Regions from separate parts of the Desulfitibacter alkalitolerans DSM 16504 genome, predicted to be linked through region 1. Evidence: a T-box and tRNA genes for the amino acid it is inferred to sense, from the RefSeq annotation. Region 1 holds a T-box; the other holds one or more tRNA genes.
The links. A T-box is a leader RNA that pairs with one kind of tRNA and senses whether it is charged. The one in region 1 lies ahead of thrS (threonine--tRNA ligase), so its partner is inferred to be a tRNA-Thr.

Region 1 (16,627 bases):
TTCTAAAGTCGCCCTTTCTTTTCTTACGGTGGGCATATGCATATGATAAAGATTTTAATACCTGTTGATTAGCAGGTCTAAAAATCTTTGATTTTGCTCCATAATAACCTTTTGCTAACTTAAGAATTTTTTTATGTCTTTTACGGGCAGTTACACCCCTTTTAACCCTTGCCATATATAGTCCTCCTTTGCTAAATTATCTAGGAATAAGTTGTTCCATTCTTCTTGCATCTCCTGCACTAACTATAGTATTTTTACGTAACTGTCTTTTTCTCTTTGCTGATTTTTTACCTAGTATATGGCTAGTAAAAGCTTGTGATCTTTTTAGCTTACCAGATGCAGTGCGTTTAAATCTTTTAGCTGCACCCCTATGGGTTTTCATTTTAGGCATTTTGCTTCCTCCTTTAATCTATTTAATCTGCCTTGGGAACTAAAATCATTGTCATGTTTTTTCCTTCTACCTTCGGAGGTTTTTCAACATTTGCTATGTCTTCCAGTTGTTTGGCCAGCTTAAGACATATAGCCTTCCCTAATTCAGAATGGGTAATTTCTCTGCCCCTGAACATGATTGTTACTTTAACCTTATCACCATTTTGGATAAACTTTGCTGCATTTCTGGCCTTTGTTTGAAAATCATGCTCCTCAATACCCACTCTAAATTTTACTTCTTTAACATTAACAATTTTTTGTTTCTTTCGGGATTCTCTTTCCTTTTTGCTTAGCTCAAACATATACTTGCCGTAATCCATGATACGACACACGGGTGGCTTAGCAGCCGGTGAAACCTCTACTAAATCCAGCCCCTTATCCATGGCAATCTGCAGCCCCTCTTTAGGAGACATTATCCCCAATTGTTCTCCGGTCTCACTAATAAGGCGAATTTCCCTTGTACGAATAGCCTCATTAATCCTTAATTCTTTACTAATATTTTGTCACCTCCATAAAATATGTGCCCAAAGCAATTACAAAAAAACGGACACAATGTGCCCGTTAAAATGCGTAAACAGTACTTCATATACTGATTGCAACCTTATAAGCGTTAGCCATAAGGTGAGAAGCTTCGGGCCCCTTCTTAAATATGAAAACATATTTAATTCTCTAATTATGAATTATACCATGTTTCTTAACAAACTGTCAAATATTATCATGATCTATTTAGTGCTTTATTTAGTGCTTTTAGTGCTTTATTTAGTGCTTTTTGGCATCTGGCTTTCTTTAACAATTTCATTAACAAAGTCATCTAAAGTTTGTGCCCCTAAATCACCAGCACCCCTTTTTCTTACTGACACTTCTCTGTTTTCTACTTCCTTATCACCAATAACCAACATATAAGGTACTTTTTGCATTTGTGCCTCTCTAATTTTATAACCAATTTTTTCGTTTCTATAATCTACTTCTGCCCGGAGACCATTATTATCCAATTTCTTTAAAACCATAGCTGCGTAGTCTCCATGGGTTTCGCTTATTGGTAAGATTTTCACCTGAACAGGGGCTAGCCATAAGGGAAAGGCTCCTGCGTAATGCTCAATTAAAATTCCTATAAACCTTTCAATACTACCAAATACAACTCTATGGATTACAACAGGCCTATGCTTACCACCATCTTCACCAATATAATATAGATCAAATTTCTCCGGCATTAAAAAGTCAAGCTGTATTGTACCACACTGCCACGTTCTGCCAATGGAATCCCTTAAATGAAAATCAATTTTAGGTCCATAAAAAGCACCATCTCCTTCATTGACTTTATAATTGATTCTCTTTTCTTCTAATGCCTGTTTTAATGAGCAAATGGCCTTATCCCAAATTTCATCTGAACCCATTGCCTTCTCGGGTTTTGTTGATAGCTCTACTGAGTATTCGAAGCCAAATGTCTCGTAAAAATAGTCAACCAAATCAATAACATTTTTTATTTCTGATGTTATTTGCGATGGCAGCATAAAGATATGAGCATCATCCTGGGTGAAGGCTCTTACCCTCATTAAACCATGTAAAACACCTGACTTCTCATGACGGTGGACTAAACCCATTTCAGCTAATCTAATGGGAAACTCTCTATAGCTGTGCTGTTCGGATTTATACACAAGCATTGCCCCTGGACAATTCATAGGCTTAACACAAAAATTGTTTTCATCAATGTTTGTGTAATACATGTTTTCTCTATAATGCTCCCAGTGACCTGATTTTTCCCAAAGTACCTTGTTAAGAATAATGGGGCTCTTGATTTCCTGATAACCCCATTTTTTATGTTCCTTTCTCCAGAAATCCTCCAGTTGATTTCTTAACACCATACCCTTTGGATGAAAAAATGGGAAGCCTGGGCCTTCCTCTTGAATACTAAACAGACCAAGCTGGGCTCCAAGTCTTCGATGATCTCTCTTTTTGGCCTCTTCTATGAGCGCTAAGTACCCATCTAGGTCCTTTTTCTTAGGAAAAGCAGTGCCATAGATTCTTTGCAGCATTGGATTCTTTTCCGAGCCGCGCCAGTAGGCCCCTGCTAATGATAATAGCTTTATGGCCTTTATATCTCCAGTAGTTGCAACGTGAGGCCCAGCACATAGATCTAACCAATCTCCATGCTCATAAATGGATATAACTGCATCATCTGGCAAGTCGTTAATCAATTCTATTTTATAATCCTCTCCCCTTTCTTTAAACAGCTTAATTGCATCTTCCCGGGATATCTCTTTTCTAGTAAACTTTTCGTTTTCTTTAATAATTTTGTCCATTTCTTTTTCAATTTTTTCCAAATCCTCTGGTGAAAACTTGTGTTCTGAATCAAAATCATAGTAATACCCATCTTCAATAGCTGGACCTATTCCCAGCCTGGTTCCGGGATAGAGTCTTTGAACAGCCTGAGCTAAAATGTGTGAAGCACTATGCCTATAGCAATGCTTGCCTTCTTCAGTATCAAATGTAAATATTTCAAGACTTCCATCTTCATGTAAGGGTTTATCCATGTCAACAATCTTACCATTGAATCTGGCTACTACAGCCTCTTTAGCAAGTCTTTTGCTAAGCGTTTCTGCTATTTGCAGCGGTGTTGAGCCTGATGGGTATTTGGCTTGAGTGCCATCTTTTAACGTAATAACAATTTCAAACATTGATACTACCTCCTATGTTAATAAAAAATAAAAAACCATCCCTGATGTTTAAGGGACGGTTATAACCGCGGTTCCACCCTTTTTGGGATAAACTCCCCACTTTGAAAGGTACATGTAACGGTGTTAACCGTCAAGTCTTTGTAGACTTGCTGCTCAAGGGTGGTATTCAATAGTTGGAATTAAAAGATACTTTCAGCCTAGGTATCTATTCTCTGAGTAATTACCATTCAATTTACTTTCCCTATCATAGCTTTTATTTGGAAATTATTCTTTGAAAAAGATTATAACTGTTAATTAATATTTTTGTCAATTAGTCTTTTAAATACGTATTTTTAGAAAAATCAATAGCCATTATGCAAGAACAGTAATTATTAATAGCTGTCCCAGGCCAATTATAAATCCAAGTACCGCTCCCAGGTATTCAATATGCTTTAATTCTCGTCTGGTTATACTTATTATTAGCTTTTCAAACTCTGCCAGCTCTAAATTATTAATCTTTTCTTCGACAATACTGTGTACAACTATATTGTCACTTAAGTCTTCTAATCCTTGTCTTGCAATGGTAGGCAGTACCTTTGTTAATTCTTTAATTAAAATTTCTTCAATCATATTGCCTACTGTTTCTTTAAGCCTTGATGGAAATATGCCGGGTATTCTGTTTGTCAAGTTAGATTTGATTATAGATGCAATATTTTTTATGAAGACAGTGTCATTTATGCCGCTTTCAAATGCAGGTATAAGATCTTTAATACAGAGCAGCTCCTTCTCCACAATCTTACCTATATTAGCAGCTATCTCATAACGTCTTTTTGGAATAATACCCTGTATTGAAAAATTAATAATAGGAAACCTCATTGGCTTATATGGACGGAATATTAGTTTTATTGCGATAAGGTTAGTGACCCAACCAATTATAGCTCCCATTACGGGAATTATTATTAATTTTAATTCCATAATTGTTTCATCCTTAGCTGGATTAAATTTGCAACCTTTACTCTATTAGCTCCTATAGTTAATAGCTTGCTTATTTGTTTTTTGAATATGAATGACTGCATTTTATGCAGCCTTCACACTTTATTACCCTGTTTTCCCCAAATACCTTACGCAAGGTAGAAATCAGCCCCTGATGCTCTATGTTTCTAAACCCATGCAGAACTAGTTCTTTTGGAGCAAGTGAAATAACAGAGCTTATTACAATATCTTCATAGCTAATGTCCTCATCCATTAAATTTACACCATATTTATAGAACTCTATACCCTTTAGCTCTTCATTATAAAGCTTAAAGGTTCCAGAGTCATTAAAAAAGATATGAACACATTTAAATTTGGGTCTAGTAATATGCATAAGGTGTTTTAGTAAATCTACGAATTCGTCATATTCCTTTTCAAGAAGATAATCTTCTACAGAATCCTCTACTGCTAATTGTATCTCATTGCAAAAATCTTTCAACCTAAAATTTACAAAGCCGTCAATAATTAAATTGTTGTTATTTTCAAAGTGCTTTATTATTCTTTTATAAATTCGCGATTTCCAAGCCTTTTGATTATTTATGTCATTGAAAGCTAATAGATAGTTTTCCGTTTTAGTACTAATAGCTCTTCTTTCATCTATGTCAAAATAATAATAGTGGTTTTTAATAGTTTTTTCAATTATTATATCCTTATATTTATCCACTATTAAATTAGTTAAGGTTGAAATAAGTGAGTTTATGCAATTGTTTAAAGAATTGGAGCTTTGATTTGCAGTAAGCTTAAGCTCATAAAAATAGTATTTTCCCTTAACTTTTATATCTAGATCATTTATTAATCCCTGCTCTCTCATAGTAATAAATTGATTCTCCAATTCTTCATACATAAAGTTTAAATCTTTATTAGTGACAATTGAATACAATAAATCCATAAAATCACTTCCTTCCCTTATCAATATATGTAGAAGAATTTTAATGTATTCAAAAGTAAGTAATTGGATATAAAATTGCTATATACTAATATTTTTTCTATTTAATCAAAAACTGAGTAATATAAAATCTAAAAACACACATCCTATATAATGGGTAAAAAAATTCATTTCGGAGATAATAGATAATGGAGGTGAATATAATGGCTGAATTACAGTTTCCTGAAGAATTAGCACAAAAAATACGTGATGGTCAAAAACATGGAGTTTCTGAAGAAAACATGGTGAAAGGTATTGTTTCTTTAGGTAATCTTTTAGAAAAGTTTACAGAACCGGATACTGCGGAAGAAGCTTTAATGAAAACAATGTGGGAAAACGCTAATGAAGAAGAAAAGTACACAATAGCTAGATTAATAGTAAGAATCGGAAAAAAGAATATTCATTAATATAATTAAATGGAACCCGAGGGTTCCATTTAATTATATATTATAGCATGCACTTTTACCCATAATATACCTGTAAAATTGAATCCCAGCTATAGCGGCTGGGACTGGAAAAAAGAGTTGTCATCCACCATATAATCTAATTCTTAATCGGCACCTGCAGCGAACAGGTTGTTATTTGGGAAAAGGAAGAAGAATAGTATTATGATTATAATCAAGAAAAAATCGTTACCACCACAATGATTGTTGTTTCCCATTAAACAGCATAACAATAGCAGAATAAGAATTAGGTTGTCATCAAAGATTGGCAATACTGGACCTGGATTTGGTCTTGGTCCATGTCCTGGTCTACCCATATGAAAGCCCCCTTCACTATTTGATACTTATATATATGTTAAGTTTCCCTATGTTGTTACAATTTGGCAAATAGTATTTTTCCAAAGCAAAAACCAGACTTATTGTCTGGTATCTGGGTAATTAAGAATTAAGGAGTAAAAAATTTGAGAATATTCGCTTTTAAAGAGATGAAAAAACGCCAGGTTCTAAAACCTTGGCGCTCTATGTTTTAATTGATGGTGGGCGATACTGGACTTGAACCAGTGACCTCTTGCATGTCAAGCAAGCACTCTAACCACCTGAGCTAATCGCCCGCTAACCTAATATTAACGTAACATATTATACACTTTTTATCTATCTATTGCAAGCTATCAAAGTTTGTTACTGTCTAGGTTTATTATCAGTTTATTACCATTGTACCTTTTTCATTCTTTCCAAGGCTTCTTTAAGCCTATTTTCAGCAACTGTTAAAGAAATTCTAAAGTAACCTTCACCATATTCTCCATACCCATTGCCAGGAGTAATAATTACATTGGCTTTTTCAAAAATTAATTCACAGAATTGGGCAGATGAATAGCCTTTAGGTACTGGAACCCAGATATAAAAGCTTCCAATGGTCTTTTCAAGCTGCCAACCCATTGAGTTTAATTTATCAATAACCATATCTCTTCTGTGTTCATATAGTTTACGCATATCCTCCAGACAATCTAAAGGACCTGTTAAGGCCTTTATTGCTGCAACCTGAACAGCCTGAAATACACCTGAATCAAGGTTGGATTTTATTCTTCCCAGAGCTTCTATAACCTCTTGTCTTCCCACTGCCCAACCAATCCTCCATCCAGTCATGTTAAAAGGCTTGGAAAGTGAATTAAATTCTATACCCACATCCTTTGCCCCAGGTATCTCCATGAAGCTCAGGGGTCTTTGACCATCAAAAAAGACTTCTGAATATGCAGCATCATGGCATACAACAATATCATATTTTTTGGCAAAGGCCACAACCTTTTCAAAAAATTCCCTATTAGCTACTGCACCAGTAGGATTATTTGGATAATTGATAAACATTAGTTTAGCTCTTTGAGCCACATCCTCAGGTATTATATCTAAATCTACTAAAAAGCCATTTTCTTCTTTTAGAGGCATTACATAGGGTGTACCGCCTGCGAGAATAGTTCCTATGCCATAAACTGGATATCCTGGATCCGGTACAAGGTTTATATCTCCTGGGTTAACATAGCAAAAAGAAATATGGCCTATTCCTTCCTTTGAGCCAATTAGAGAAACTACCTCCTTCTTGGGATCCAATGTAACTCCATGCTGACGTTCATACCATTGGCATACAGCCTTTCTATATTCAAGCATTCCAACTGAGCTTGGATATTGATGATTTGCTGTCTCCCTGGAGGCAGTATTTAATTCTTCTACAATATAGCTAGGAGTTGGTTGATCAGGGTCACCAATTCCAAGGCTAATAATGTCAACGCCCTTTTCCCTTGCCTCAGCTATTTTTTGTTCAATACGTGCGAATAAATATGGTGGAAGCTTTGAAATTCTTTCAGCCTGCTTAATCATTTAATCACCCCTTGGTTAATTTATTTAAAAGGTTTCCTTCAAATACATATTCTGCAGCACCTGTCATGTAGACCATATTATCTTGCTTGCTCCATTTTATGTGAAGGCTGCCTCCTGGCAGAATAACCTCTACGTCCCTGTTGTTTTTTCCATTTAATACTCCTGCCACCGCTACAGCACATGCACCAGTACCACAGGCCAGGGTGGCTCCAGCACCTCTTTCCCAGACCTTTACCTTTACTGTTGATTTATTAATGACCTGAACAAATTCAACATTTGTATATGCAGGGAATACAGATGCCTTCTCAACCAATGGACCCCATTTTTCTAGAGGCACCTCCACCAAGTCCTCCACATATATGATACAATGAGGGTTTCCCATGGAAACACACGTCACTGCAAAATGCTGCCCATTAATTTCAATAGATTGATTAATTACTTCTGGGTTTCCAGAAAGAGTGGTTGGTATCTCCTCAGGTTTAAGGCGAGGGGACCCCATATTTACTTTAATATTTTTTACAGTTAAGCCATCTACTATTACCTCAGTTATGATTAAACCCGCCAGGGTGCTAATGGTTATAAGTTGCTCCTTGACTATTTCCTTCTCATAAAGATATCTGGCAACACACCTGGTTGCATTGCCGCACATCTCAGCCTCAGAACCATCAGGATTAAAAATTCTCATGGTTACATGAGCTTTGTCTGATGGCAAAAGTACAACTAGACCATCTGCACCAACACCAAAGTTTCTGTTGCAAACCCTAACAGCTAATTGAACATAATCTGTTATAGGCGTAGTATTTGTTAAGCTATTAATTATTACAAAGTCATTGCCTAATCCATGCATCTTAATAAACTCCATATAAATTACCTCCTGGATAACATTTGTATAACCGAGCCTTTGCACACTGCTGCACAAGTTCCACAACCGCCGCACATTTGAAGATTTACATGAAATTCTTCACCTTCTCTGACAAGGGCTCCCCTGGGGCATGCCTCAACACATTCATCACATTGGATGCACACACCACAATGTAAACAGCGTTCATGGGGTTCAATATAATGTGGATTTTCTATGGGAGAACATTTGTAAGGTTCTAGAATAAAGTCCTCTTCTTCCATGTTATTACTCCATTGATTTGGAATCCCCTGCAGGTCTGCGTGAATTTCATAAGCACATTTTTTGGCCTGGGCTATGTTTTCTGCAACAAGCTTCAGCCCACTAACATCACCTACAAAGTATACATTTGAATTATTAACTCTAAAGCTTTTTTCAGATAAAGGCTTCAAAAAGCCCCTATTGTCCTTTTGCTGCGTTAACTCCTCTGGTATAAAATTTAATACTGGCAGTTCACTTGTAAAAACCAGAATATTATCCGCTTGAAAACTAAGGTTACTTCCCATGTGGCTTTTAGCAACTACCAGACCATCCCTAGTAATTTCCTCAATAAAAACCGGATATTCGAATTTTATACCTTTCTGTTTTAGTCTATTTATCTCATGTTTATTTCCAGAAGGGGTTTTTATATCAAGTACTGTTATATTTTCTGGACTAACTCCCATTTTTAGAGCTGCTTCTATACCATCAATTGCTGCATCACCAGCTCCTAAAAAAACTACTTTCCTACCTAATCTGTCTACCTTTCCCTTGTTGTAATCCTTTAAGAAGTCTATGCCAGAAACAGCCTTATCTATGCCTTTAACAGGGGGCATCATACCCTTGTGAGCACCGACTGCAATAATAATGCTGTCATGGATAGTCATGAGCTCCTTGAATTTCTCTGAATCTACTGGCGAGTTTAATTCTACCTCTACTCCCATGTCCATAATTCTCTTAATATCATGCCTGAGTTCTTCAAGAGGCAACCTTTCTCTGGAAATTACTTGGAACATTTTTCCTCCAAGCTCCTGGTCTGCTTCATAAATCTTTACCAAATATCCTAAACGTGCAAGAAAGTATGCAGCACTAAGTCCAGCTGGGCCTCCTCCAATAACACCAATAGAACCCTTACAATTATCTATTGGAAAAGTAACTTGATGGGTTTTATACATTTTAGCCAATTCACTGCTATTAATTGGGAAATCTAAATATCCCCTGGTACATCCATCCATGCATAAATGTGGACATATATGGCCGCAGCAGCTGTTCCTGAAGGGAGTATATTCATCTAAAAGCTCTATTGCTTTGTTAATATGATTTTGTCTTATATGCTTAAGAAATTGTCCAGTAGGAATACCAACAGGACAGGATCTTTCACATGGAGATTTTCTCTCCTTATGAATTGGTTTTAGACCTGTATTTACTGGATATGCGGGATAATAGAAATTTTCAAAAGGTCTGCTGCCCACAGGAACAATCTTAACAATACTGCGTTCGAGTAAACTGCCTGGATCAAAATCAAACTCACGGCAAAATTCATTAACTAGAGAAGTAATCTTCTCCATATCCCCATTGGTTACTTCAGAAAAGGCTCCTCCTATTCCAAGCTGATATTGTTCAACATGGCTTTCAAAAACGAAGATTTCGCCTCCATGAATACCTGTTGCCAGGGTACTGGCAGCTTTGCCGACTACATCATCCTTTATATTATTCCTATTTAAAACAATAATAGTTCCCCCCGCCATATATTCCCCTAGAAAATCTCCTGCAGTACCACCTATAACCAAAGCAGGAACCTTTTCCTTATATGACTTCATATGGATACCAACCCGGTAACCAACATCATCTCTAACAAAGATTTTCCCGCCGCGCATCCCGTAAGCAAGGGCATCCCCTGCTATACCATGAATTACAATAGTCCCACTATCCATGGTATTTCCTATTGCGTTTTGTCCGTGGCCTTTAACTATTATTTTACTACCTTCCAAGGCAAAGCCAAGGTCCTCACCTGGAATACCCTCTATCTCAATAATGGCATTCGGGTCATTTATTCCAGTGCCAATATATCTCTGACCAAGGACATTTTTTAATAAAATATGTTTATATCCCTCTTTTAAGGCGGACCTTATTTTATCATTTAAATCTCTATAATAAATACCCTTTGCATCAATCACATATGCCATGATGTCACCTCTATTCACCTGCATGTTTTATTCCAAGAATCTCTAATTCCTTATCATTCAAGCCTACTCCCCTTAAAAGGAGTCTGTTGCCTCTAAAGCTTCCCATATCATAAATTCCGTTGAGCCCCATAAGCTCTTGCATTTCATGGTGCCAGCCTTCTACAAGATTTCTAAGGCGTTCTTCTGCCCATTCTACATCAAGGCGTTTTAATAGAGACTCCTCATTAGTTGTAATTCCCCATGGACATTTTCCCGAATGGCATCTTTGGCACATGTGACATCCACATGCTACAAGGGCAGCCGTCCCTATTGCTACGGCATCTGCACCCAGGGCTATGCATTTCATCACATCAGCACTATTTCTTATACCCCCTGCTGCAATTATTGATGCCTGGTGCCTAATGCCTTCATTTCTTAATCGCTCATCAACTACTGCTAATGCCAGCTCTATAGGAATTCCAACGTTATCCCTTACAATAGATGGAGTTGCCCCACTTCCTCCCCTAAAGCCATCAATATATATCATATCAGCACCAGCATGTACTACTCCTGTGGCAATTGCAGCAACATTGTGAACAGCTGCAATCTTAACACATACTGGCTTATAACCAGTAGCTTCTTTTAATGCATGGATTAAAAGCTTTAAATCCTCTATAGAATAAATATCATGCTGTGGTGCAGGTGATATGGCGTCACTATGAAGTGGTATCATTCTAGTTTCAGATATTCCAGGCAGAACCTTTTCCCCAGGCAGGTGACCACCAATGCCCGGTTTTGCACCCTGACCGATTTTTATTTGGTAAGCTCCACCAAGCCTTAAATATTCTGGACTTACACCAAATCTTCCAGAGGCCACCTGGAGTACAGCCCTTGATGCATAATCATATAAATCCTTATGAAGGCCACCTTCTCCCGAATACCATAAAATATTCTTTTTCATTGCCACCTTTGCCAGAGCCTTCTGTAGATTTAAGCTTATACTTCCATAGGACATTGGTCCAAAGACTAATGGCAAATCAATCTCTATCAAATGTTGCTGCTTTTGGTCTTTACTATTGCTATATGAGACTTCTCTTCTGCCAAGGAAGGTAGTGGTTTCCATGGGCTCCCTTTGCGGATCTATGGATGGGTTTGTAACCTGACAAGCATTAAAAGTTATTCTATCAAAATAATTTGGCAGATCATTATCAGCTCCCATGCCTGTTAAAATAACAGCCCCTGAAGCTGCCTGTAAATGCACCCTGTTAACACTTTTATAGTCCCAAAGCTTGTTGGCCCTTAGTGGAAAAGGTCTGTCAACTATGGTTATAGCCCTTTTAGGACAGGTTAGTTCACAACGGTGACATGCACCACAAGAGGACTGGTTGGCTGCCGGCAGCTTTTTCCCATTCTTTAATATTATTTTTATCTCATTAAATGAACACTCCCGGACACATTGAGCACAACCATCACATAGCTCATAATTAAACTCTGGCTTAAACAAGGAATTTAGACCCTGGTCGTAACATTTATTCATAGAATTCACTCCTGATTCTGTTTCCTTTTTTAGTTTATGAAGCCTGCTTCTGACAAACGTTAACTTGTCGGGTGTATTCAACTATCACAGGCTCCCCTGCCCTTGGAGCAAATATTTCTTCCAGGTTATTCTCCATTTCATATAATGCTGATATCTCACTGCTAAAATATTTATAACCCTTGCATACACCCACTGACATGGGTCGAAGCTTGGTATTATCTGTAATGCTAAAGAGACCATTGTCATGTGCACACAAGATTGCAAAGGGACCATTTAACATTGCTGCTTCATAAGTAGTCTTAAGCTGAATTAACCTGCTTTTTTCTATGCTGTTTTTCATCCTTTTTATCTCAGACCAGTATGGGGGAGCTAAAACCTTGATGGCATCCTCAATACTTAGGCCATGCTGTCTAATTAGTAAATCAAGAAGGTAAGCAACCACCTCACTATCTGTTTGCAGATTACATTTATAACCGAATGTTTCTAAATATCTTCTATTTATTCCATAAGATGATATTTCACCGTTGTGAACAATTGACCATCCTAACAGGTTCATGGGATGGGCACCACCCCACCAGCCAGGAGTATTTGTAGGAAATCTGTTATGAGCTATCCAGCAGTATGCCTCATACTCATCCAAGCAATAAAAATCATATATTTCCTCTGGGGTACCTACACCTTTGAAAACCCCCATGTTTTTGCCGCTTGAAAAAACATATGCGCCTTGAATATTAGAGTTTATGTGCATTACATGACCTATAACATAATCATCAAATCTCATGCTTCCTGCATCATCCATCATATTCAAGGAGATCTGCTCCTGTTTAGGTTCTAAAAAAAACCTGACAATTAATGGGCAGTTTTTAATCCTGTGACCCCAAACCTTTACCCTTTCCTGGTGATGAATTTTAAAGTGTTTAATCAAATATGAGTAAACCTCTTCATGCTGGCTTTTTTCATTACATGCTACTTGGAAGGCGTATAAATCCTTGTATTCCGGGAAGATCCCATATGCTCCATAACCAGCTCCTAATCCATTTCCTCTATCATTTTGTAATACTATTGCCTTGCGTATTCTTTGACCATTTTCTCTAACCTGGTCCTGACTTATGAAACCAGCGATTCCGCACATATTAAATCATCTCCTTAAAATTTTAATCCAAAAAAATAAACGTCCTTATCCCCTCATTTAAATTTAACGGGCATAAAGACGCCATTGCCTTAACAGGTAACAAAAAACGCCTTTGCACCAGACTCATCTGAATACAAAGACGCCGTTGTCTTGATATATTTTGTTGTTAACACATTATAAAATAAATTTATTAATATTTCAAGACTTTTATGTCGTGTATACTTTATACCTAGTTCACACTTAAAACTTTTTTTGAGAAATCATCGGCATTAAAGGAGCTGCGCACAAAGGGCGCTGCTGCTACATGCTTAAACCCCAGACTTTGTCCAAGGGCTTCATATTCCTTAAACACTTCTGGATGAACAAATTCCTTTACCTCCAAATGCTTTTGAGACGGTGCAAGATACTGGCCTATGGTTACTACATCGCAATTTACACACCTTAGATCTTCCAAAACCTTTCCTACCTGTTCAAAGGTTTCACCCAGGCCTACCATAATCCCTGATTTTGTATATATTTCCTCGTCAAGTGATTTCACTAGCTTTAATAGATTAAGACTTCTATCGTAATCAGCTTCAGGCCTGACTATTTTATACAGCTCTGGGACTGTCTCAAGGTTATGATTATATATATTGGGTTTGGCAAGGGTTACCGCTTCAATAGCTGATATGGAACCAGCAAAATCAGGAGTTAGAACCTCAATGATCAGGCTTTTATCAAACTCTTTTAGTTTCCTAATCACCGCACTAAAATGCCCTGCCCCTCCATCTGACAAGTCATCTCTTGTAACTGAAGTAATAACCACGTGCTTAAGTCCTAATTGCTTGACAGCCTGGACTATTTTATCTGGTTCCTCAGTATTAACAGGACCTGGCTTATTATCAACTGGAACAGCACAAAAACCACAATTACGGGTACATGTATTTCCTAATATCATGAAGGTTGCAGTTTTTTTTGTAAAGCATTCACCCCTATTGGGACAAAGTGCACTTTCACACACAGTGTTGAGGTTTAGACTTTTTAATATTTCATTTGTCTTATTGATATTTGCAGAAGCTGGGATTCTTCTTTTTAACCAATCAGGAAATCTAGTCTTACTCATTATGACCTCCTAAGCATGTATTGCCATTCCAAGGGCTTGTTCGGCAGCTTCCATTACTGCTTCAGACAGGGTTGGATGTGCATGTATTACCTCTGTTATATCCTTTAGGGTTAATTTATTATGAATTGCTATTGATGCTTCTGATATTAAATCAGCAGCGTGGGGTCCAATGATATGAATTCCTAAAATCACATCATCCTCTTCTCTAGCAATTATTTTTACCATTCCATCGGTTTCTCCCATTGCCACGGCCTTTCCGTTAGCTATGAAATTGAATTTGCCTACCTTAACAGGAATTCCTTCCTTTGCACACTCATCATCTGTTAAACCTACTGAAGCTACTTCAGGTTTGGTAAATACACAATTGGGAACAACATCATAATCCATTTCCACTTCTTTGCCCTGAATGTTTTCTGCTGCCACAATTCCCTGGAAAGAAGCTACATGGGCTAGTAGTATTTTGTTTGTCACATCACCTATAGCATAAATATTAGGAATATTTGTCTGCATCTTTTTGTTTACAAGAATCTCACCCCTGCTGCCAAGCTCAACCCCAGTATTTTCAATTCCAAAACCCCGGGAAGCAACCTTCCTTCCCACAGAAATAAGTGCCTTCTTGGCTTTAAGTTCACCGCTGTCAGTGACAGCTTTCACTGACCCTGAGGAGGCAGTAAGCTCCTTGATCATTGTTTTTGTTTTAATGGTAATTCCCTTTTTCTTTAAGAAGGTTTGTAATCTCATGGCAATATCCTTATCTACCATGGGCAATACATGAGGCAGTGCTTCAACTATTGTTACCTGTGTTCCAAGGGCAGCATATATGGTGGCAAACTCACACCCTATCACTCCTCCTCCTACTATCAATAAACTCTCTGGAATTTCTGTCAATTCTAAAGCTTCGTCACTAGTTATGATATTAACTCCATCATAATTAAACGCATCAAATAACAGTGGCTCTGAGCCTGTAGCTATGATGATATTTTTACCTGCTATTGTCTGTTCCCCGTCATCAGATCTGACCTGGATTTCATTTTCATTGAGAAAATAACCATATCCTTTAAAATAGTCAATCTTATTTTTCTTAATTAGAAAATGTATGCCCTTTACAAGCTGTGCCACAACCTGGCTCTTTCTTTCTTGAAGCTTATGAAAATTAATTTTATATCCATCAACTTCTATCCCATACTCTCCAGCCTCTTTTACTGCCTCAAGCTTATCAATGCTAGCAATCATGGCCTTGGTAGGTATACAGCCCTTATTCAAGCACGTGCCCCCAACCTCTCCTGCTTCTATTAAGGCAACCCTGGCTCCAAGCTGAGCCCCCCTGATGGCAGCAACATATCCCCCTGGACCTCCACCCAATACAACTATATCGTACATTATACACCCCCGGATTATATTAAAAATTTCAATAATATTTAATACGTAATTATATACTATTATAAAAAAAAAGTCAGTATTTCTTGTTTTAAGAAAACTACTGAAATAGGAAAAATTATATATTTTTATTTTTTCAAATCCATATTATTGTAAAGGTTTTAAGTGACTTTATATATTAAAGCTATAATTGTCAATTTGTCAAGCCTGACCCTTTAAAAACGTGATAGATACTGCTCAATTTCCCAGGGAGTAACCTGTATCTTGTAAGACTCCCATTCCTTGTGCTTTGCTTCTTTAAATTTAGCTACTATATGCTCACCTAGAGCGTCCTTTACGATTTCATTTTTGTCAAGCTCATCAACGGCATGCATAATAGTGGATGGCAGGCTTTCAATGCCCCTCTCATTCTTCTCTTCATTAGTCATTGTATAAATGTTTACATCTGTTGGTGAACCTGGATCCAGTTCTTTATTAATGCCGTCCAAACCTGCTCTTAGCATCACTGCCAGGGCTAAATATGGATTGCAGGAGGGATCTGGATTTCTCATTTCTACCCTGGTTGAAAGACCTCTTTTAGCAGGAATTCTGATAAGGGGACTTCTATTTCTATGGGACCATGCAATATAGATAGGTGCCTCGTAACCTGGTACCAGCCTTTTATATGAGTTTACTGTTGGGTTGGTAATGGCACATATTGCCTTGGCATGGTGAAGCAATCCGCCTATATAGTTATATGCCACCTTGCTTAAGCCATATTTTCTTGCCGGGTCATAGAAAGCATTTGTTCCGTCTTTAAATAATGATTGGTTTGTATGCATACCAGATCCGTTAATTCCAGCTATTGGCTTTGGCATGAAGGTGGCATGCAAGCCGTGCTGTTGAGCTACTGTTCTTACTACAAACTTAAAGGTTGCAATCATATCTGCTGTTGTTACAGCATCAGCATATTTAAAATCAATTTCATGCTGGCCGGGTGCAACTTCATGGTGTGAAGCTTCAATCTCAAAGCCCATTTGCTCCAGTACAACACACATATCTCTTCTTGCATTTTCTCCCAGATCTACTGGTGTAAGGTCAAAATA
Region 2 (16,627 bases), on a different contig from region 1:
CTGTGGTTTTGCCAGGTATTGGCTGCATAATGGCTTCATCACTGTAAATCAAGAGAAAATGTCAAAGTCTCTAGGCAATTTCTTTCTGGTAAGAGAGATACTGGAGAAGTTCTCGCCAGATGCAGTTAGATTCTACCTCCTGGCAACACATTACAGAAGCCCCTTGGACTTTGATGATGAGAAATTAGTTGTAGCCACCAAGAGCCTGGAAAAAATAAAAAACTTGAGCACAACCTTATCAAAGCTTCTGGAAAGCCCTGTACAACAGGAAGATAAAGAGTACAATATAATATATAATATAGTAGAAGATCTTGAAAGAAAATTTACTGAAGCAATGGATGATGACTTTAATACCGCCCTTGCCATTGCGGCGTTATTTGATTTTGCAAGAGAGATTAATGGTATTATAAATTCTCCGTCCTTTGTAATTACAGAAAAAACTAAAGAAGCTCTTAATAAAGCAGCAGCAGCTTTAAAACAGTTAGGGGGTAATGTTTTAGGCCTGCTCTTTGATACAAAGGATGACCCAGACAAGGCCTCAGATAGTTTGGCAAACGATCTCATGGATATACTCATAGGGGTTAGGGCCCATGCTCGTCAGCAAAAACTATGGGCCTTTGCAGACAAAATAAGAGATGAGCTTAAAGAAAAGGGTATTGTATTAGAGGACAGTCCCCAGGGGACCAAGTGGAAATTATTACAGAAGGAGCAGGGAGATGGATCTAGATCTTAACCTGGAAGCTAATGACGTTAATCCAGAATTCATGAATCCCCTTGTTTGGGCTTATATTGGCGATGCAGTGTATGAGCTTTATGTTCGAACTCACCTGGTTACACGAGGTCCATCAAAGGTTAATCAGCTGCATTGCGAGTCAATAAAATATGTCAAGGCATCAGCCCAGGCCGACTTTGCAAGAAAAATTACTGAAAACCTAAATGAGGATGAGATTAGAATAATGAAAAGGGGTAGAAACACAAAGTCTACAGTGCCAAAAAACGCTGATGTGGCAGACTACCGGTACAGCACGGGGCTGGAAAGCCTTTTAGGGTACTTATATTTGCAAAACAAAAAGGAACGATTAATGGAGATATTAAACATGCTAGAGCTAGAAAAAGAAGCATAGGTGGGATGAATTATTATGGGAGAAACCAGCTTAAATGTAGCTTTAATCAAATATACGTCAGAGCCTGAAGAAGTAGTAGCCCTGGCAGCAAAATTATGCTATTCGCCCCTTGACATTCATGAACTGAAGGGAGGCCTGGTTCCAGGTGAGCTTGAGAATTTCATAAGTAAGATACTATCCCTGGGTCATTTATCTACAATAGAGCATGTATCCTTTACCTTTGGCATTGAAGGAGTATCCAGGGCACTGCTGGCCCAGATCACAAGGCATAGAATAGCAAGCTTTAGTGTAAAGTCACAAAGATATGTATCGGAAACAGCAAATGATGAAGAAACCTTTAATTACATAATACCGCCACGTATAAAGGAATTAGGTGAGAATTATGTAAGCCAATACATTGCACAAATGAAGCAGATGCAGTCATGGTATAACAAATGGTATGAAATCCTGGGAGGAAAAAATTCTGGAGCGGAGGAGGATGCCAGGTTTATTTTACCCAATGCTGCAGAAACTAAAATGATTCTAACCATGAATGCTAGAGAGTTATATCACTTTTTTAAACTTAGATGCTGCAGCAGGGCCCAGTGGGAAATAAGGGAGCTGGCCTGGCAAATGCTTAAGGCTGTTAAGGAAGTAGCTCCAAACATCTTCTCCCAGGCAGGACCGAGCTGTGTTACTACAAAGTGCCCTGAAGGAAAAATGACTTGCGGCAATAGAGATCAGGTATTATCAAGATACCAGTCACTTCAGGTAAAGTCTTAACCTTTGACACGGAGGTATACTAAATGAATGAAGCCATTGCAGGAAAAAATTCTGTTTTAGAAGCACTTAGGGCAGGGCGCGAGATCAATAAAATATTTTTAGGTGAAAGTGTCACCAGGGATAGGGTTTTCAAAGAGATTATAAATATTGCAAAAGCTAATAAAATTCCTGTTCAAAATGTTGCTAAAACAAAGCTTGATGATCTTGCTGAAACAAATAAACACCAGGGTATTGTAGCCATGGTAGCTGTTAAGGAATATGTGCCCCTGGAAGAGATTGTGCATAGAAAACCCTTGTCAGAAGCCCCTGTAATATTAATGGTTGATGGCATAGAAGATCCCCATAACCTTGGCGCAATTATTCGAACCTGTGATGCAGTAGGTGCTGCGGGAGTGATTATACCTAACAGACGCAATGTGGGATTAACAGGAATTGTAAGCAAGGCAAGTGCCGGTGCCATAGAATATGTGCCTGTGGCACGGGTTACCAACCTGGCCCAGACAATTGTTGTATTAAAGGAAATGGGCTTCTGGGTTGTTGGCTGTGAAGCAAAGGGTGAAAAGACAATCTATGAAGTTGATTTGAAGATGCCCCTTGTGCTTGTTGTTGGCGGAGAGGGCAAGGGCATTAGCCGCCTGGTTCAAGAAAAATGCGATTTTTTAATAAGATTGCCCATGGTTGGTAATATAAGCTCCCTGAATGCATCTGTAGCAGCTTCAATATGTTTGTATGAAGCCTTAAAACAAAGAATATTTTAGGCATGGCAATAAGTAGGTGATGTGTTGGAAGAATATCTAATTATAGATGGCTATAATATTATAAATAGCTGGCCTTTATTAATAGAACTAAAAAATGACAACCTGGAATTGGCCAGGGATAAACTAATTGAAATGCTGCAGAATTATCAGGGAATACAGGATATAAATATAATTATTGTCTTTGATGCCCACCTGTCTGATGCTAAAATGCGAACAGTCTTTAATCAGGGCAGGGTGCAGATTTTTTATACAAAGGCAGGAGAAACGGCTGATGCATTGATTGAAAGAATGATTAGTGAAATTCCCTCACGCAGTAAGATCACAGTTGTAACCAATGACTGGAATGAGCAGAGAATTATCCTTGGAAAAGGTGCTTTAAGGATGACGTCTAGGGAGCTTATGCACAGGTTAACTGCTGCAGAAGAAATAATTAATTCTAAGTCCAGTAATTCACCCATAAAGATTAAATCCATAGAAGATAGACTTGAGTTGCAAATTAAAAAAAAGCTGGAAGAATGGCGGCGCAAACCACGTTGAGGAAAATAAAGTTGATTTTAGAAGCATTTTAATGTATAATTATGGCGTTGAGATGGACAAACTAATTTGTTTGCCTCCGTGAAAGTTTTTGGCAAGTTGTGTACAAGACTTGCGTATAGTTGTGATGAGGGTATTTATAAATGAATATACTTTTAGAGGGTATTTATTATAGAAATACCTTTTTATTTAAACTTCAAGTGGAGGCGATGCCATGAGTGTAAATGCTCAAAGCGATATGTATCTTAGCTACGAAGTTTTGGTTGATGAAGACATTGTGGAAATTGCTCAGGCAGGAGACGATGCAGCTCAAGAGTATTTAATTAATAAGTACAAGAATTTTGTAAGGGCCAAAGCCAGGTCGTATTTTTTGATCGGAGCCGACCGGGAAGATATTATTCAAGAAGGCATGATTGGTCTTTATAAAGCCATTAGAGATTTTCGCTGCGACAAGCTCTCATCATTTAGGGCTTTTGCTGAACTGTGCATTACCAGACAGATTATTACAGCTATTAAAACTGCCACAAGACAGAAACACATTCCTCTGAATTCTTATGTATCTCTTAACAAACCCATTTATGACGAAGACTCTGACAGAACATTGCTAGACGTTATTTCCGGCTCCAAAATTACCGACCCGGAAGAACTAATTATTAGCCAGGAAGAGTTTGGTGATATTGAGGAAAAAATGGGCGAGATCTTAAGTTCTCTTGAGTGGAAGGTTTTAATGTCATATTTAGAGGGCAAATCCTACCAGGAAATAGCATACGAGTTGAAAAGACATGTTAAGTCCATTGACAATGCCCTTCAAAGGGTCAAGAGAAAGCTAGAAAGATACCTTGAAAAAAGGGAAGCTTAAACCATAAATTGCCATCATATTTTTATTGACTTAATTCTAGCAGCATGATATAATAACTTTTGTCAGTCAACGAGAAACAATGACTGACATTTATATGGAGAGGTTCCCGAGTTGGCCAAAGGGGGCAGACTGTAAATCTGCTGGCTCAGCCTTCACTGGTTCGAATCCAGTCCTCTCCACCATATTTAATTTAATAGCATTAACAACATTCGTTGCGGGGTGGAGCAGCTGGCAGCTCGTCGGGCTCATAACCCGAAGGTCGTAGGTTCGAATCCTTCCCCCGCAACCAATTTTTATTTTAAGGCATTTTAGCGGGGACATTCCCCGATTCCAGAATCTAGCTATAATGGGGTGTGTCCTCTTTCATTATGCGCCCACATAGCTCAGCAGGCAGAGTGTCGCCATGGTAAGGCGAAGGTCGCCGGTTCAAGTCCGGCTGTGGGCTCCATTGAAATCAAAGGATTTTAAGTTTTGGATAATCTGCAAATTATCCAATGTAATGCAATTGTAATGTAATTAGGAATGTTTTCTTAACAAACCGTCCATTTTATGGGCGGCTTTTTCTTTTTTCTTAGGCGTTACATGAGCGTATATATTTGCTGTTGTTTTTATATCTTTAAGCCTTAACCCATGGAGTTTTATGTTTTCACTTAGTTCAATCTTAGATAGCACTTTCTTTGGAAGTTTTTAGAAAACATATATGTCCCCTTAAACCTCCAAGGATTATTTAATTATTTTCTTTAGGATAAATTCATCGTGTTTTGTTACCTCTGCTTCAATACGGTCAAGCTTATCTGAATTCTGTTTAAATCCATCAAATAGGGCTTTTAGTTTATCCCCATGGTCATGTTCTATTTTTAAGACAACTTTTTTAACATCCTTTAGTTCGTTTTCTAAATTAGTTATTCTGTTATCCAAACTGTCTATTCTGTTATCCAAACTGTCTATTTTACTATCTACCTGCTGGAACTGCTTGTCTACCTTTTCAAAGCCTTTCTGCATTTCAATGTAAAGCTTTTCCATTAAATCATAAATCTTCTCACTATCCATTAACGATTATCCTCCTTTAGAATTGAGTAGAATTGAGGGTCAGGCTTGACAAATTGACATTTTATAATGCAGGGATATAGCAAATTACTAACAATCCGGCTTTTAGATAAACTAAAAGCCGGATTGTTATAGATGTAAACTTTGCTCTTAGGACTTTGCTGGTATAAGCAGCACTGGGATTGGGGAGTAACGGGTTACCTGCAGGCTTAGGCTTCCCATAAACAATTCTTTTACAAAGCCCTTGCCCTGGCTTCCCATTACTACAAGGGATAGATCCTTATTATCCTCAATGGTTTTCATAATCACATCAATAGGCCGCCCCTTGGCAAGCTGGTAATCTACATTGGCAGCTCCAGCAGCCTCTAACTTGGTTTTTATAGACACTAAATCATTCTCAACTGCTTTAGTGTTTCTATCTTGAATATCCTTGATTACTTTAGGATCTAATTCAGGAACTGAGTGAATTAAACCGTCAATATCTACTGTATCCTGTACATGGAGTATAGTAACTGGTACCTTTAAATCTCCAACAAGTTTTTCTACATAATCTAGTGCCCTTACTGCTGTTTTTGAAAAATCAGTTAGGTACAATATGCGATTAAACATTCTTTTGCAGGCAAGGGTGACTTCATCCTTGCTTATTGTAGTCTTAACTAGAAAGACAGGTATCCTTGTCATGGTAAGGACTTCAGAGGATACACTTCCTATAGTAGCTCTCTTTAAAATTCCCTTGCCATGGGTGCCCATGAATATTGCAGATGCCTTTTGCTTTTCTGCCTCCTCTGTTATTACCTGGGAAGGTATACCATGAACAGTTTTTATAACTGTTTTAATGCCGGCTGCATCTAAAATACTTCTCTGGTTTTCTAGCTTGTCCAATATAGCTTGTGAAGTAGGATGGTTCTCATCTATGATAGGTTTTAATCTTTCTAATTGAACCTCTTCAGTTTCAAAAGGAATAGTTTCATAAACTACATGCAGCAGCAGTGCCTCTTCAACTCCTGCGTTTTTAAGTTGGCCCACACAATTAATTAGAGCATTAGATGCATCTGATAAATCACTACAAATTAATAGTTTTTTAAACATACTAATCCCCCCTTGTTTATTTATTATTTGCCAAATTCGATAAATTGGCACCAAAAACCTTTTTCTTCACAAAAAATTTAAAAAATCTTCAAAATTGCTTTATCATTGTGTCAGGGGTTAGATGAGAATTTTTAATATGAATTGACATATGTATGATAGGGTGATATAAATATTTTAGGATCCCAAAATAAAAATTGGGTCCCAAAAAAGACCAAAAGGTCTAAAAACTAAAATTGTGCGTCTGGACATTAATAAATAGTGGAGGTGGTTCATATGTCTGATAAAGGGCAGCAGCCAGGGTATATGGAACGTATAAAGCGACTTAAGAATAGAGTCCTCGAAACCCGCCCAGAGATGGACCTGGAAAATGCAAGGATACTTACTGAGGGTTTTAAAGAGGCTGAAGGTGAACCGCTAGTGGTACGAAAAGCTAAAGCCTTCCGTAAACAATGTTTGGAAAAAACTGTAACCATATGGGATGATGAGTTGATTGTTGGCTGTTCTGGAAGCAAGATACGAGCTGGCATCTTGTGTGCAGATTCCTGTTGGTCAGTACTTAATGATGAATTGGAAACAATTAGTGAGCGCAAGTATGATCCCTTTTATCTCAAACCTGAGGATCGAAAAGTTTTCGAAGGGCAGATCAGGCCATATTGGAAAGGCAAATCAAATTATGAAGAGTGGCTTGCCCAGATTCCTGATGATACCCGTGAATTGCGGGATAATGGAGTGGTTTATATTGACCGTAAGGCTGTTCGAGGATGGGGAGAAACCACTGCCGGTTATGAATGGCTTATTAAAGAAGGGATAGCTGGAATAATAAAGGTAGTAGAAAAGAGGAGAGCAGAACTGGATATAACCATACCTGGCCATTACGAGCAGGACTACTATTTAAAAGCCCTGCTCATTGTGGCCGAGGGTATAATGAAATTAGCCGAGCGCTATGCTGCTGAAGCTGACCGCCTGGCTTCCATAGAAGAGGACCCTCAGAGAAAAAGAGAGCTCCAGGAAATAGCACAAATATGCCGTTATGTTCCTGCAAATCCTGCAAGAACCTTTAGAGAAGCCCTTCAATCCTTTTATCTCTATCATATATGTATTTTTATGGAACAAAATGCTGCCAGCTATAACCCGGGAAGAATGGATCAGTATCTCTGGCCTTACTACAAGGCCGATCTAGATGCTGGGCGTATTACACCTGATGAGGCCCAGGAGCTTCTTGATTGCTTGTGGATAAAGTTTAGTGAGCCATGCCTTTTCCAGGATGCAACCACGGCAGAGTTTGCCGCAGGGTATCCCATGTTTCAGAATGTGTGTGTTGGAGGTGTAGATCATACCGGCAGGGATGCAGTAAATGACCTTTCCTATATGATTCTCCAGGCAACAATGGATGTCCAGTTATACCAACCATCACTTTCAGTACGTTATAGCTTGGCCAAAAACCCCAACTCCTTTTTGAGAAAGGTTGTTGAACTGGTGAGCCTTGGAACAGGTTTTCCAGCGTTTCATAATGATGATCTGGGAATTATGATGCTTATGAACAAGGGTATTCCCTTAAGAGAGGCCTTAAACTGGAATCCCTGCGGATGTGTGGAAACCAACCTTGAAGGAAGATTGCGTCAGTATACTGCCCTTGCAGATATTAATCTGGGCAGCATGGTTGAATTTGCCCTTTTAGATGGGAAAAATAGAAAAAGCGGGAAATACATTTCTGCAAGAACCGGCAGCCCACTTGATTTCAAGACATATGATGATTTTCTTGCAGCAGTAAAGACCCATATAAAATATGCTGTAAAAGCAGTAGTAAAGGGAAGCCATGTCATAGACGAAATTGGTATGAATCGCCCATGTCCTGCCCTTTCATTGACTTTTAAAGAGTGCATCCAAAGGGCAAAGGATTATGCCTGGGGCGGAGCAAAATACAATACTGGGAATGGAATTATTCTTATTGGTGTGGCCGACCTTATCAATAGCCTTGCAGCAGTCAGGTATATTGTTTTCGAGAAGCAGCAGGCTACCATGTCAGAACTATTAGCTGCCTTGGACAAGGATTTTCAAGGGTATGAAAGGCTTTACAAGCTATGCCTTGATGCTCCCAAGTATGGAAACGACGATCCCATGGTAGATGATATAGCAGGGGATATGTTTACTTTTATTGCAGATGAGATTGAACAATACAGCAGCAAATATGGCCGTATGACACCTGGCATCTTGCCTGTTTCTGGAAATACTCCCTTTGGCCTGGAGGTTGGCGCCCTTCCATCTGGGCGCAGAGCCTGGAGTCCCCTTGCTGATGGGGTTAGCCCCAGTGGAGGTACAGATTTTAACGGCCCTGGTTCCGTCCTCAAATCAGTTGCAAGAATTCCCCATGCTAGGTTTGTCCAGGGGACATTGTTAAATATGAAAATTGAGCCAGCAATGTTAAACACGGAAAATGGAATAACCCAGATGATGAATTTGCTCAAGAGTATGTGCAGCCTTGGCGTATACCATGTGCAGTTTAATGTAATTGATCAGGAAAAGCTGATTCGTGCCCAGCAATACCCTGATGAATATAAAGGGCTGCTGGTTCGTGTGGCAGGCTATACAGCTTATTTCGTAGAATTGGGTAAGGATGTGCAGGATGAGATAATTGGACGTACCATACACCATGGGATTTCTGTGGGGTGAACTAATGAAGCAAACCAATACGATGATGGGGACTGTTCTAAGAATTGAACGGTCATCCATCCATGACGGCCAGGGCTTGAGAACGGTGGTTTTCCTAAAGGGGTGTCCTCTAAAGTGCCTCTGGTGTTCAACTCCTGAGTCCCAGAGTCCCGATCCTGAACTAGGATATGCTTGTAATAGCTGTGTGGGATGTGGTACATGTGTCGCATCCTGCCCCGGGGGAGCTCTTTCTAGCACAGAAGATGGTTCAAAAATAAAATACACAAGCTCAAGCTGCAGGAAGTGCTTTCATTGTGTCATAAACTGTCCGCGTAATGCTTTAAAAAAGTATGGCACCTGTATGTCCGTAGAAGAAGCAGTGCGTGAAATTACAAAAGATGAAATATTCTTTTTTCATTCAGGAGGCGGTGTTACTTTAAGTGGTGGTGAGCCTTTAAGCCAGGCAGATTTTGTATCGGAAGTCTTACGAAATTGCAAGGGGCTAGGAATTCACACTGCCATGGAAACCAGCCTTCAGGCCTCCTGGGAAAAGGTAAAGTCAATTTTACAGTGGCTGGATGTTATCTATGTGGACATCAAGCATATGGATCCGCAGCAGCATAAAAAGTTGGTTGGCACTGATAACTCTTTAATTCTTGATAATCTTCGAAGGATTGACCAGTCGCCTTATCCGGTGCATGTAATTGTGCGTGTCCCAATGATCCCTGGCATCAATGATTCAGATGCCAATCTAGCAGCAACTGCTGGGTTTTGCAAAAATCTCAAAAAGCTTAAAGAAATAGAACTGCTGCCTTACCATCGCCTGGGAATGGAAACTTACAGGCATCTTCAATTAGAGTATGCCTTAAAAGATATAATGCCGCCATCACAGGAGGAAATCCTGGAACGAGCTAAATTTTTGTCCCTGCAAAAGCCTGGTGTTCCCATAAGGGCAGGTGGCGGATTTATCAAGGACAGTGGGAGGTAACAATATTTAGTTGTGGAGTGATATAATGGGAAGTCCAGATACAGGTCAGTCCCTTATGGATATGGCCTATGAAATCATCAAGAAAAGAATAATAAATCTGACTTATCCGCCTGGTTCATCTCTAACAGAAGCAGGCCTAGCCCAGGAATTACAAACCAGCAGAATGCCCATTCGTATGGCAGTCAGGCGTTTGGAAAATGAAGGGTGGCTTATTGCTGACTATCGCAAAAAAATTCGGGTTAAAGACATTACCAGGAAGGATGTTTTAGAAATATATCAAATCCGCAGCCTTTTGGAAAGTAATGCACTGGAGATGATATTTGATCTAAAAAAAACCTGGGAATACTCCCATAGAATTGAAGAGAAGGTTGTGCGCATTAAGGCTTCTCAAAAAGATCTCTATGAATGGGAGCTGGCTGATACTGAGATGCACATGGAAATTGTCAGCATTTATGAGAATGAACGGATTAATCGCATCTACAGAAGTAATCAAGATGAACTAATTCGTATTGGTCTAATGTCCCAAAAAAGAGAAGGACATGTTGAAGAGATTATAGCTGGCCTCTACAAATTTGTGGAAGCAATTCGACAGGAAAATCTGTCAGAGGCCATGGAAATACTTCGCAGGGACCATCTTGAAGCCGGGCAGGAACTGGCTCTGGCCAAGGTCTTTTAAGAGTAATAAGTATTTTAATTATGAATGCATATAAAAATCAGGCAATGAGAGTCTGATTTTTATTGTTTCTGTTGGCAATATGAAGGATAATGTAAATTATTAAGAAGAAAGAGGAAAAAAATAATATATATGATGGTATTTAGTATCCTAAAGTTAGAAAAATAGAGAATGGGAGGTTAGTAATTAATGACCGAAAATGCAGGCATCTCAGGTTTTCTAAAGAGAAAAAATATTGAATTTACAATAAAACGCTATGGTGTTGAAGCATTGGGTGCCATGGCTCTGGGGCTTTTTAGTTCTTTAATAGTGGGTTTAATCCTTAAAGTGTTGGGGGAAAGAACAGGATTGGAGATTTTAATTACTTATGGAACAAGTGCCATGGCAATGGCAGGTCCGGCAATTGGGGTGGCAGTTGCTTTTGGTTTAAAAGCCCCTCCCTTGGTTTTGTTTTCCTCTACTGTTACTGGGATGGCTGGTTATCAATTAGGTGGGCCTGCAGGCTGTTTTGTGGCGGCAGTTATTGGTGCTGAGTTTGGGAAGTTGGTTTCCAGGGAAACGAAGATTGATATTATTATTACACCTATTATGACAATTATTACAGGCGTTGCTGCCGGTACATTTGTTGGTCCTGTAATTGGCCAGTTAATGTCTTCCTTGGGAGTACTTATAATGAAAGCAACTGAGTTGCAGCCTGTCTTAATGGGGACTATAGTATCTGTGTTAATGGGCATGACTCTTACCCTGCCTATTTCTAGTGCTGCTCTGGCTATTATGCTGGATTTAAGAGGAATAGCTGCTGGGGCGGCTACTGTAGGTTGTAGTGCACAAATGATTGGTTTTGCTGTGGCTAGTTTTCGTGAAAATGGATGGGGTGGTATAGTATCACAAGGTTTAGGGACTTCCATGCTCCAAATTCCTAATATTGTAAAAAACCCACTAATATGGATACCACCCACCTTAGCCGGTGCAATTATTGGGCCATTATCCACCACTATTTTCCGTATGGAAAATGTAGCAGCTGGAGCAGGAATGGGAACAAGTGGGCTTGTGGGACAATTTGGAACCCTGGATGCAATGGGCTTTAGTACAACTGTTCTTTTGAAAATAGGACTTCTGCATTTCATTTTGCCCATAGTCTTGACCTTGGCAATATCTGAATTTATGCGAGGGAAAGATTTGATTAAGCTTGGTGATATGAAGCTGCATAATTAGCAATAATAAACCGCCAACAAAGTGTTTAAAAACTTTGTTGACGGTTTTTGTTTGTAAATACAATTCTCAAAAACTGAATTTAGAATTAGAACATAGGCATTGAAAGTATTAATAATAATATTTACATTATTTTATAATTGTGCAATTAGCAAGAAAATTTAGAATTTTACACTTGTTATCTTATGCAATGTGCTGGAGGAAAATATGCATCCAAGCCAAAATTAATATATAGACTTTTTAAATTATTTAAAAAATATTAGCCTGCAGGTGGAGTGATGAAAAAAATTGTTATAGCATCAAGTGGTTTAATGGATTTATTTACGTCATATGATGTGGCTTCTTTGATAGAACTAGGCATTAAACAACAGCATGCTTATGCTTCAGTTAGAAAATTCATGATAACTGATGGAGATTCTGGTACTGCAGAAGCTCTGGTCAAAGCAAGGGGAGGAATGCTTTACCATGAACAGGTAACTGGGCCCCTTGGTGAACCTGTGAGAGGAAGCTATGCTCTATTAAATGATGGAGAGACAGGTGTTGTGGAAGTAGCATCTGCCTCAGGAATGTCTTTAATAAAAGATTATAGAAACCCCATGTACACAACATCTTACGGAACTGGAGAACTAATCTCTGCTGCCGTACAGCAAGGATGTAAGAAAATATACGTAGGATTAGGAGGTTCTGCAACTAATGATGCAGGTGCTGGTATGCTGCAGGCCCTGGGAGTTAGATTGTTAAATGCAAGGGGGGAGCAAATACCCAAGGGAGCAATAGGACTAAAACAATTGGCTGCAATTGATGTTTCAAAGGTATCCCGACAAATAAATAATGTAAGTTTTATTGGTTTATGCGATGTAAATAATGCCCTATGTGGAATAACGGGCACATCTTTTTCCTTCGCAATTTATAAAGGAGCTTCACTTGAGGCAGCAAAAGTATTAGATGAAACCCTGCTGAATTTTGCTTATGTAGTAGAACGCCAGCTTGGGAAAAGGGTTAAGGATATTCCAGGAACAGGTGCAGCAGGGGGAATAGCAGCTGGGCTTATGGCTGTTTTGGGAGCAAGGCTGTGTAGTGGAGCTGAAACAATTGCTGATTTATTAGAAATGGAAACCCTGATGAAAAAGGAGCACATTGATTTAGTAGTAACGGGCTGCGGCAAATTACCAGACAGCAAGGTTAACAGCAGTATTCCCAAAGTAATAGCCAGATTATCAAAAAAATATAAAATACCAGTTCTAGGTATTATGCAGGAAGGTATGGAGGAAGATCCAGGTATTGTGGACATGGAGAAAACTGCATTTTTTCCAGTTTCCAAAAGCCTGCTAAAAAGACAAATTGAAAATAGTATTGTTAATTCAGTTAAAAAAGCAGTGGAAGCAATAAAATATGGAGAAAGCGGGAGGTTGGCTTGATGAATGTAGTAGACAGATTAAATAAAGCTATGAATTTTGAAGAAACCTATCCAGTACCTGTAGCCCTATGGGATGTGGCACCCTGGATGCCAAGTATGTTTGGTGTTAATTGCAAGGAGTATTACTTAAATCCAGACATTAAATTAAATATATTAACTAAACTGCAGGAGACTTTTCCAGAAGCAATTTTGTTTCCGGGAATATTCCCTGACTATGGAGTTGTAGTTGAAGCCTCGGCATATGGCTCAGAGCTATTATGGTTAGATGACGATGCACCTTATGCCCATGGATGCATTCATGAAATAGATGATATTCTAAAATTAAAGCAAATAAATCCCAATACTGATGGTTTGATGCCAAGGGTCCTGGAAGAATGGTCATATTTGAGGAAAAATGCCAAGGCTTTTTTAAGTAAAGACTATGGATATTTTGAGGGACACGCCTTTATCATTGGACCAGTGGAAACTGCAGCGATGCTTAGAGGGTATGACAAATTTTTTATTGATTTTTTTATTAATACTGCCATGGTTCATAAGCTATTAGATATTGTTACAGAGGGATTAATAAGTTGGATAAAAGCCCAGGAAAAATGCAATGGAAAACTATCTAGACTGTTTGTTGTTGACCATGTAAGCACCCAGCTTTCGCCAGCCCACTTTGATGAGTTTTTTATGCCTTATTTAAAGAGAATATTCCAAGAATTTAATTATGCCAATTTAAGGCTCTGGCATAATGAGGGCAGGTCAAATCATGTTTATGACAAGCTGACTCAAATAGGTTTCAATATTTATAACTTTGGAGCTGATCCTGTAGCTCAAATCAAAAAGGCAGTGGGCGATAAATTATGCTTGATGGGAAATTTAGACCCTGTTAAGGTAGTCCAGAAAAAATCTTATCAAGAAATATATGATTGTGCTGTTGAGGCTATAAAGCAGGGAGGGAATGGTGGAGGATTTTTATTATCTGGTGGAGGAGGTTTAGCGCCCAAAACAAAAGTAGAAAATGTAAGAGCCATTATTGATGCTGCACAAAATTTCAAGAGAAATTAAGACTAAATTCAGGGAGGTTGTTTATAAATGAGAGGAAATATGCTAAAGGCAGTTGTATTGGCATTAGTGTTGAGCTTAGTAGCATTTTTGGCTGTTGGTTGTGGTGGCAAGGACAATAACGCTGACAGTGGTAGCAATAATGATGAAAAAAAAGTAACCCTGACCTATGGTGGAATCCAGTCAACGGAAGATAATGCTACAAAGGCAATGTACAAGATGGCGGAAATAGCTAAAGAAAAAAGCGGCGGAACAATTGAAATACAAGTATATCCCGCTTCCCAGCTTGGAGATGCAATCAGTCAGATTGAAGGAGTTATGATGGGTTCTCAAGACATGTTTATTGATGCAGCTTCATTCATTGCCCAGTTTGTGCCTGACAAGCAGGTAGACAGTTTATTCTTTGCCTTTTCCAGCGAAGAGCACTTTAAAAAGTATCTAAATAGTGAATTAATGACCAGGGTTGAAGAGACATTTTTACAAGAAAGAAATGTTAGGGTTTTAAATCAGGGATATTTAAGAGCTCCCCGTGTAATGGTTTCAAATAAACCAATTAACTCTATAGAGGACATGAGTGGGCTCAAAATGAGGGTGCCAGAGATTAGAACATATCTTGAGTCAGTGCGTGCACTAGGAGCAAGTCCAACTCAGATTGCCTGGGGTGAAGTGTATCTAGCCTTATCCCAGGGAGTAGTAGATGCGGCCGAAGGCCCATTGGATGCAGTTTATTCAATGAAGTTTTATGAAGGGGCACCTTATGTTACAATGACTAACCATATTCGAGATAACCTGGCAGTTTTAATAAATGAAAACAAATTTAACAGCTTAAGTGATAATCAAAAGCAGGTCTTAATTGAAGCAGCTGCTGAAGCAGGGCACTGGTATACTGAGCAGGTAAGCAGTAATTTAGATAAAGTAGTAGAAAACTTAAAAAATGAAGGAGCAATAATCATCGAAGATATTGACGTTGAGCCCTTTGTTGCCCTCATGTTTGAAGCAGCAGATAAACTTGAACAAGAAGGGGTTTGGAGTAAAGGATTGTTCAAGCAAATTCAAGAATTAAAATAGAGTGCCTCTATACTGGCAGGGGGGATAATAGTGAAAAGCTTAAAAAACTTACTAAAAAAAATAATAGAAGTTGGAGCACAAATACAGGTTACCTTGGGAGCATTTTGTTTAGCTTTAGTTATAATAACCATTACTACTGGTATAATTAGTCGCTATGTTTTTAACTCTCCATTTGCCTGGACTGAAGAGTTAGGGGTATTCCTATTCGTTTGGATAGCTTTCCTTGGGGCGGCTGTTGCAGTTGCAAAAAACAAGCATGTGGCAATAGATTTATTGCCACAAAAGCTTTCCCCAAAAACTGCTGTTGTATTAGAGTTTATTCTAAACATTTTTATTTTAGTGTTTTTAATTGTAATGATCTTTGGAGCTTTTAAATTATATGGAGCTACAGGAAGGCACTTTAGTGTGGCCTTAAATATACCTAGAAGTATATATTACTTGGCTCCTCTCACCTCGGGAATATATATGGTTTTAGTGTATATTTACCGAAATTTAGAAATTCTCGAAAAAGGCAGTACAGCAGTTCAACATGGTTCCAGAAGTGCCGAATTATAACCTGTAGAAAAGCAGGGATGTTCCAGGGAGAGGAGGTTATATTTTGACTATAGTATTGGTACTAATATTTTTATTTCTGCTCTTTATGATTTTAGGTGCTCCCATTGCTTTTGCCCTGGGAGTTGCCTCCTTAAGCTATCTTATATTAAATCCAGCTGCACCTATAGAAATCATTAGTCATAGAATGACCGGATCGCTTTTTAGTTTTATTTTACTAGCATTACCAGCATTTTTGCTTTCAGGTAGAATGATGAACTGTGCCGGTGTAACTGATAGGATTTTTGATTTTGCCGTTGGCTTGGTTGGTCGTTTTCCAGGGGGAATTGCCCATTCCAATGCGTTAGCCAGTATGTTGTTTGCTTCAATGTCTGGTACAGCTATTGGTGATACTGGGGGATTAGGGCAGGTTGAATTAAAGATGATGAAAAAGGCAGGGTACACTACTGATTTTGCATCAGGACTTACTGCTGCTTCTGCAGTAATTGGACCTATAATTCCTCCAAGTGTTGTAATGGTTGTCCTGGGTGCTACAGCTGAGATTTCTATTGGAAGGCTCTTCCTGGCTGGCATAATACCTGGTATATTGTGCGGGCTTAGTATTATGGGTTTAGTTTACTGGAGAGCCAAATATACTGAAGAAGGAAGAAGCTGGCCTATTACAAGGGTACCCTGGGGGCAGGTATTAAGAGCCTTTCTAAAGTCTTTTTTCCCCTTGTTGACGCCAGTAATTATTTTGGGAGGAATATTACTGGGTATAGTAACTCCCACAGAAGCGGCTGTCTTAGCTATAAACTATGCCATAATACTGGGTATAGTTTACAGAGAATTAACCCTTAGGAAGTTAT

Region 2: it encodes a tRNA-Thr, which carries the amino acid that the T-box ahead of thrS (threonine--tRNA ligase) is inferred to sense. The anticodon was not compared.

What each region holds. Positions count from the first base shown of each region.
Region 1 covers NZ_KK211101.1:447,939-464,565, reverse strand. Annotated here, with positions in the region: gene rplT (50S ribosomal protein L20) at 1-175, opposite strand, end outside; gene rpmI (50S ribosomal protein L35) at 197-391, opposite strand; gene infC (translation initiation factor IF-3) at 414-908, opposite strand; gene thrS (threonine--tRNA ligase) at 1,185-3,104, opposite strand; T-box leader at 3,153-3,361, opposite strand; gene K364_RS0114155 (DUF445 domain-containing protein) at 3,456-4,058, opposite strand; gene ytxC (putative sporulation protein YtxC) at 4,129-5,004, opposite strand; gene K364_RS0114145 (DUF3243 family protein) at 5,205-5,447, shown strand; gene K364_RS0114140 (hypothetical protein) at 5,591-5,800, opposite strand; tRNA gene K364_RS0114135 (tRNA-Val) at 6,018-6,094, opposite strand; gene K364_RS0114130 (LL-diaminopimelate aminotransferase) at 6,189-7,352, opposite strand; gene dapF (diaminopimelate epimerase) at 7,357-8,214, opposite strand; gene K364_RS0114120 (GltB/FmdC/FwdC-like GXGXG domain-containing protein) at 8,220-10,415, opposite strand; gene K364_RS0114115 (glutamate synthase-related protein) at 10,426-11,931, opposite strand; gene K364_RS24220 (class II glutamine amidotransferase) at 11,966-13,063, opposite strand; gene lipA (lipoyl synthase) at 13,293-14,165, opposite strand; gene lpdA (dihydrolipoyl dehydrogenase) at 14,175-15,545, opposite strand; gene glnA (type I glutamate--ammonia ligase) at 15,758-16,627, opposite strand, start outside.
Region 2 covers NZ_KK211103.1:264,719-281,345, reverse strand. Annotated here, with positions in the region: gene cysS (cysteine--tRNA ligase) at 1-733, shown strand, start outside; gene K364_RS0117925 (Mini-ribonuclease 3) at 717-1,124, shown strand; gene thyX (FAD-dependent thymidylate synthase) at 1,140-1,886, shown strand; gene rlmB (23S rRNA (guanosine(2251)-2'-O)-methyltransferase RlmB) at 1,910-2,644, shown strand; gene K364_RS0117910 (NYN domain-containing protein) at 2,669-3,181, shown strand; gene sigH (RNA polymerase sporulation sigma factor SigH) at 3,393-4,037, shown strand; tRNA gene K364_RS0117900 (tRNA-Tyr) at 4,134-4,219, shown strand; tRNA gene K364_RS0117895 (tRNA-Met) at 4,251-4,326, shown strand; tRNA gene K364_RS0117890 (tRNA-Thr) at 4,410-4,485, shown strand; gene K364_RS0117880 (hypothetical protein) at 4,761-5,087, opposite strand; gene K364_RS0117875 (universal stress protein) at 5,235-6,173, opposite strand; gene K364_RS0117870 (glycyl radical protein) at 6,447-8,843, shown strand; gene K364_RS0117865 (glycyl-radical enzyme activating protein) at 8,848-9,810, shown strand; gene K364_RS0117860 (GntR family transcriptional regulator) at 9,836-10,486, shown strand; gene K364_RS0117855 (PTS sugar transporter subunit IIC) at 10,673-11,698, shown strand; gene K364_RS0117850 (glycerate kinase family protein) at 11,974-13,113, shown strand; gene K364_RS0117845 (uroporphyrinogen decarboxylase family protein) at 13,113-14,162, shown strand; gene K364_RS0117840 (TRAP transporter substrate-binding protein) at 14,190-15,227, shown strand; gene K364_RS0117835 (TRAP transporter small permease) at 15,258-15,782, shown strand; gene K364_RS0117830 (TRAP transporter large permease) at 15,826-16,627, shown strand, end outside.